Linked DNA regions of Niveibacterium microcysteis. The protein of the gene in region 1 interacts with the protein of each later gene in a pairwise test. Links are inferred from orthologs where the notes say so. Each region holds a gene or a part of one and is shown on either strand. Other genes may lie near its edges. The genes, in order: hflK and ftsH.

Region 1 (3,279 bases):
AAGGCGAGCGGCCTCAAGTGGCAATGCGTCTTCAATATGGTCGGGCAAAGCCCAGCGCGGCGACGACATGAGTATCAGTGCGAAAGGATCAGGAGAATCAGGCCGACCAGCATTGAGGTCAGCCCGATGAATCGGATTTGGCCGTCTGCGAGGCTGGCAACCTGCAAAAAGACTTTGCGCCACACACCGGGCGCCAGAAAGGGCAGCAGGCCTTCGAGCACCAGCATCAGTGCGAAGGCCATGAACAGGGTATCAAACATGGCCTACTTGCCGGCGCCGCCCTTGTTGCTGCCGGCTCCGCGGTAGTACTTGAAGAACTCCGAGCCCGGATCGACGACCAGCACGTCGCTGCGGTTCTTGAAGCTCTGGCGGTACGCTTCCAGACTGCGGTAGAAGCTGTAGAACTCGGGGTTCCGATTGAAGGCTTCCGCGTAGATGGCGGCCGCCTTCGCGTCACCCTCGCCCTTGACCTTCTGCGCGTCGCGGTAGGCCTCGGCGATGATCACTTCGCGCTGGCGATCAGCATCGGCGCGAATCTTCTCAGCCTCGGCTGAGCCCTGCGAGCGCAGCTCGTTTGCAACGCGCTTGCGCTCTGCCTCCATCCGGCTGAAGACAGCGGCGCTGACTTCGGTCGGCAACTCGACGCGCTTGAGGCGAACATCCACCACCTGCACGCCGATCTTGCGCGCATCGAGGTCGGCCTTGCTGCGCATCTCGTTCATGATGCGCTCGCGTTCGCCGGAGACGACTTCATGCACGGTGCGCTTGCCGAACTCTTCGCGCAGACCAGCGTTCACGGTCTGCTCCAGTCGGGTACGGGCGCGCGCTTCGTCGCCGCCAACAGCCGTGTAGTAGGCCTTTGGATCGACGATGCGCCACTTCACGAACAGATCAACCAGCACGTTCTTCTTTTCGCTGGTGATGAAACGCTCGGGATCGCTGGTTTCGAAGGTCAGGATGCGCTTGTCGAAGTAGCGCACGTTCTGCACCAGCGGCACCTTGAAGAACAAACCCGGCTCGTTGGCGACACGACGGATCTCGCCGAGCTGGAAAACGATCGCGTACTGGCGCTGATCCACCGTAAAGACGGCGAGCGACAGCACCGCGATGATCGCGAGAGCAAGCCCCGCGAGCAAAGGCAAACGTTCGCGCATCAGCGCTCTCCCCTTTCGCGCGAACGCATGGCTTCGCGACTACGATAATCGGCAGGCACCGGCACATCGGCCTTCGGCGGCGCGACCGGATCCGAGCCAGCCGTGCTCGCCGGACGACTCGGGGTCGCAGCGACGTCCGGCGCTGCCACCGGCGCGCTTGGGCCCTGAGCGGTCGCCTGCATCAGTTTGTCGAGCGGCAGATAGAGCAGATTGCCATTGCCCTTGGCATCGACCATCACCTTGGTGGTGTTGGCAAAGATCTGCTGCATGGTGTCGAGGTACATGCGCTGGCGCGTCACCTCCGGCGCCTTCGCATACTCGGTGACGATGCTCTTGAAGCGCGAGGCATCGCCTTCGGCGTTCGCAATCACGCGAGCCTGGTAGCCCGCCGCCTCTTCGAACAGGCGCGATGCCGTGCCCTTGGCCTTCGGCACGACGTCGTTGAAATAGGCCTGACCTTCGTTCTTCTGACGCTCGCGATCCTGCCCTGCCTTCACCGCGTCATCGAATGCCGCCTGCACCTGCTCGGGCGGCTGCGCATTCTGCATTGTCACCTTGGAGATCATGATCCCCGCCTGATAGCGGTCCAGGATTTCCTGCATCAGCGTCGCGGCGTTCGTCGCAATCTGCTCACGGCCCTCGTAAAGCACGAAGTCCATCTTGCTCTTGCCGACGATCTCGCGGATCGCGGACTCCGCCGCCTGAACGACGTTTGCGTCCGGCTCACGGTTGTTGAACAGGTATTCCTTCGGATCCTTCAACACGTACTGCACCGCGAACTGAATGTTCACGATGTTTTCGTCGTCCGTGAGCATCAGCGATTCATTCAACACCTTGTTGCGCTCGCTGCCGCGATAGCCGATTTCGACGGTACGCACACCAGTCAGGTTGACCAGTTCGTGCGTCTCGATCGGGTAGGGCAAACGCCAGCGCAAACCCGGTTCGGTGCTCTGGATGAACTTGCCGAAGCGCAGCACGATGCCGCGCTGGCTCGCATCAACAATGTAGAAACCGCTCGCAAGCCATAGCGCGGCGACGACGCCGACGATCAGGCCGATGCCGCCACCGATCTGGCCGGGGCTTGGCGAATTACCGCCCGAGTCGCCGCTGCCGCCACCCTTGCGACCAAAGAAGCCGGACAGGCGGCGATTGACATCGCGCCATACCTCTTCCAGATCGGGCGGCCCTTGATTGCCGCCGCGGTCGCCGCCACCCTGATTGTTGTTGCCCCAGCGCGGGTCGTTGAGAGACATGAGAATTCCGGTGATGACCATAGGGATGGTCCTTGGAGATCAGCCCGGCTCTGCGGGCACGTCCTCGCCGAGCAACAGCTCGGCGAGCGCTTCGCGCAGGCCATCAAGGCCGGCGCCAGTCTGAGCGCTGACAAAAACGCGGGCGATGTTACCACAGGCGTCCCGCTCAACCTTGGGCGCCGCTAGGGTCGCATCGATCTTGTTCAGCACGAGAATCTGCGGCACATCACCTGCGCCGATTTCCTGCAACACCTTGTTGACCACCTCGATCTGAGCTTCACGGTCGTCGCTGGCGCTGTCCACCACATGCAGCAAGAGATCAGCACTTGCAGTCTCTTCCAAGGTCGCGTGAAACGCTGCCACCAGAGAGTGCGGCAAGTCGCGGATGAAACCTACGGTGTCCGACAACACCACGGTGCCACGACCAAGAAACACCCTGCGGGAGGTCGTGTCGAGGGTCGCGAACAGCTGGTCTGCCGCATAGGCACCCGCCTTAGTCAGCGCATTGAACAGCGTCGATTTGCCTGCGTTCGTATAACCGACTAGAGAGACCGTCGGAATGTCGCGACGTTCCCTTGCACGTCGACGTGTCTTGCGCTGGCGTTCAACCTGGGCGAGGCGCTCCTTCAGTGCCTTTACCCGCACGCCGAGCAAACGGCGGTCGGTTTCGAGCTGCTTTTCGCCCGGGCCACGCAAGCCAATGCCACCCTTCTGCCGCTCAAGGTGGGTCCAGCCCCGCACCAAGCGCGTTGCCAGATGTTCAAGCTGCGCCAGCTCGACCTGCAACTTGCCTTCGTGACTCTTGGCACGCAACGCGAAAATATCGAGGATCAGCGCATTGCGATCGACAACGCGGCACTGCAGCTCGCGTT
Region 2 (3,218 bases), 610 kb from region 1 along the record:
CGCCAAGGCCGAGGGCTTTCGCTCGCGTGCGGCGTTTAAGCTGACCGAGATCGATCAGAAGGATCGCCTGCTGTCGCGGGGACAAGTCGTGGTCGAACTCGGCGCGGCACCGGGTAGCTGGACTCAGGTGGTTGCGCGCAAGGTGCTGCCAGGTGGCGCGGTGATCGCACTCGATTTGCTGGATTTCGAGCCCATCAGCGGTGTTGACTTCATTCAGGGGGATTTTACTGAAGAGGCGATACTCGACGAACTGGTTCGTCGTCTGAACGGTCGACATGTGGACCTTGTGCTTTCCGACATGGCACCCAATATCTCGGGTATTGCGACGATTGACCAAGGGCGTTCGATCTACCTCTGCGAGCTGGCGCTTGATTTTGCCGAACGGCACCTGGTGGCGGGTGGCAACATGTTGGTGAAGGTCTTTCAGGGGTCTGGGTTCGACGAGTACCGCAAGGCGATGGGGCGCGTTTTTTCGCAGGTGCAGGTTCGCAAGCCGGCTGCATCACGCGACCGAAGCTCGGAAGTGTACTTGCTTGGTCAGACGAAACGTCTCTGATTGCACGGCCGGGCAGGGGCTGCGTTGGCGTCAGCCGTTGAACGGTCATAGAATGATCCGGTCTACTGTGGGGAGTGGCCCCGTTCGGGCCTGAGAAGGAAGCGACTTGAACAATCTTTTCAAGAATCTTGCGATCTGGTTGGTGATTGGCATCGTGCTGATGACCGTGTTCAACCAGTTCAATAGCCGGCAGACCGCGCAAAGCCAGATGGAATACTCCCAGTTCATGGAGGAAGCCAAGCAGGGGCGGATCGCCAAGGTCACCATTGAAGGCCGCACACTGCGTGCAACGACCCAGGACAACAAGCAGATCACGGTTTTTACGCCGGGTACGCAGGACCTCTGGATGGTTAGCGATCTGATGCGCTACGGCGTCAAGATCACGGCCAAGCCCGAAGAGGAGCAATCGCTCCTGATGAGCATCTTCGTCTCGTGGTTCCCGATGCTGCTGTTGATCGGCGTCTGGATCTTCTTCATGCGTCAGATGCAGGGCGGTGGCCGAGGCGGCGCCTTCTCGTTCGGCAAGAGTCGCGCTCGGATGCTGGACGAGTCGACCAATTCGATCACCTTTGCGGACGTCGCGGGATGCGACGAGGCAAAAGAGGAGGTCGCCGAGTTGGTCGACTTCCTGCGCGATCCGTCGAAATTCCAAAAGCTTGGTGGCCGGATTCCCAAAGGCGTGCTGATGGTCGGTTCGCCGGGTACAGGTAAGACGCTGCTTGCCAAGGCCATCGCCGGTGAGGCGAAGGTGCCGTTCTTCTCCATTTCCGGTTCTGACTTCGTTGAAATGTTTGTTGGCGTTGGTGCCGCACGCGTTCGCGACATGTTCGAGAATGCCAAGAAGCAGGCGCCTTGCATCGTCTTCATTGATGAGATCGACGCCGTTGGTCGCCAGCGTGGCGCGGGCCTTGGCGGCGGAAACGATGAACGCGAGCAGACGCTGAACCAGTTGCTGGTCGAAATGGACGGTTTTGAGGGTCAGACCGGCGTCATCGTGATTGCCGCAACGAACCGTCCGGATGTACTGGATCCAGCGTTGCTGCGTCCAGGCCGCTTCGACCGGCAAGTCGTCGTTCCACTGCCGGACATTCGCGGTCGCGAGCAGATCATCAAGGTGCACATGCGCAAGGTGCCTGTGTCACCTGACGTCGATGCGAACATTCTTGCGCGGGGCACGCCGGGCATGTCGGGCGCGGATCTGGCCAACCTTGTCAACGAGGCTGCACTGTTCGCCGCTCGCTCGAACAAGCGCCTGGTCGACATGGATGACTTTGAGCGCGCCAAGGACAAGATCTTCATGGGCGCCGAACGGAAGTCCATGGTGATCCTGCCGGAGGAAAAGAAGAAGACCGCTTACCATGAGTCAGGTCACGCGATTATTGGCTCAGTCCTCCCGGGTTGCGACCCGGTTCACAAAGTCACGGTGATTCCACGCGGACGGGCACTGGGTGTGACGTGGTCACTGCCGGAGATGGACCGTTTCAGTCTCTATCAAGACCAGATGCTGGCGCAGATCTGCATGCTGTTTGGCGGTCGCGTGGCAGAAGAAATCTTCGTCGGCAACGTCTCAACTGGTGCATCAAACGATTTTGAGCGTGCGACCAGCATCGCTCGCGACATGGTGACGCGCTACGGGATGTCCGAGGCGCTTGGACCGATGGTTTATGCCGAGAACGAGGGTGAAGTCTTCCTTGGAAGGTCGATCACGACACACAAGAATCTCTCGGAAGCGACACTTCAGAAAGTGGATACCGAGATCCGCCGGATCGTCGATGAACAGTACGCTTTGGCGAGAAAGATCCTCGAAGACAACCGCGATAAGGTTGAGGCAATGACGGCGGCTTTGCTGGAGTGGGAGACTATTGATTCCGACCAGATCGCTGACATCATGGCGGGCCGCCCGCCGCGTCCGCCCCACGCCAGTGGGCAGCCGAAACCCCCGGTGTCCGATGGCCCTGCCGATTCGACACCTAGCGCAACGGCTCCTGCCTGAGAAGAATTCCACAGTGAAAAGGGCCGGCTAAGCCGGCCCTTAGTTTTTGCATGAACGAAATTCGTCTCGGATCCTATCGCTTATCGGTCGCGCGTCCGCTGGTGATGGCGATTATCAATGCGACGCCAGACTCCTTCAGCGGCGACGGGCTGGCGGGTCGGCTGGATGCGCTCGTCGACAAGGCAAAGCGCGCGATTGATGCCGGGGCTCACATTCTGGATGTTGGTGGCGAATCGTCCCGTCCTGGGTCTTTGGGAGTGTCGGTCGACGAGGAGTTGGCCCGGGTTGTGCCTGTTGTCGAGGCCCTCGCAACCCTCGGCTGTCCAGTCTCGGTCGATACGGTTAAACCGTCGGTCATGCAGGCTGTAATCAGAGCTGGCGCGTCCATGATCAATGACATCAACGGGTTGCGCGAGCCGGGGGCGATCGACGCGATTGCCGAAAGCAACTGCGCCGTGTGCGTCATGCACATGCAGGGCCAACCGAGAAGTATGCAGACATCACCGGTCTACGCCGATGTCGTCGGCGAGGTGTATGCGTTCTTGAGCGATCGGTTCGATGCGCTTCGACAATCAGGTATTGACCAGAATCGTATTGTCGTTGACCCGGGCTTTGGCTTTGGCAAGACACTCGAACACAATCTGGCGCTATTCCGCGCGCTCGAATCGT

The links.
Region 2: the proteins of hflK (region 1) and ftsH interact in binary tests that used the Escherichia coli proteins (3 or more experiments, as listed by UniProt). The link is inferred for Niveibacterium microcysteis from one-to-one orthologs.

The regions. Positions count from the first base shown.
Region 1 is NZ_CP071060.1:3,424,814-3,428,092, forward strand. What follows is about bases 281-3,242. They hold hflK (FtsH protease activity modulator HflK), read right to left. Parts: upstream 2,408-3,242; coding sequence 1,154-2,407; downstream 281-1,153. Other genes in these bases: hflC (protease modulator HflC), read right to left, coding at 281-1,154; hflX (GTPase HflX), read right to left, coding at 2,447-3,242. Also shown: JY500_RS15545 (ATP phosphoribosyltransferase regulatory subunit), read right to left, coding at 1-69; JY500_RS15550 (DUF2065 domain-containing protein), read right to left, coding at 75-260; more of hflC, read right to left, coding at 264-280; more of hflX, read right to left, coding at 3,243-3,279.
Region 2 is NZ_CP071060.1:2,811,071-2,814,288, reverse strand. Bases 205-3,105 are described here. They hold ftsH (ATP-dependent zinc metalloprotease FtsH), read left to right. Parts: upstream 205-662; coding sequence 663-2,549; downstream 2,550-3,105. Other genes in these bases: folP (dihydropteroate synthase), read left to right, coding at 2,600-3,105; JY500_RS12760 (RlmE family RNA methyltransferase), read left to right, coding at 205-556. Outside these bases: more of JY500_RS12760, read left to right, coding at 1-204; more of folP, read left to right, coding at 3,106-3,218. UniProt on the Escherichia coli protein: Acts as a processive, ATP-dependent zinc metallopeptidase for both cytoplasmic and membrane proteins. Plays a role in the quality control of integral membrane proteins.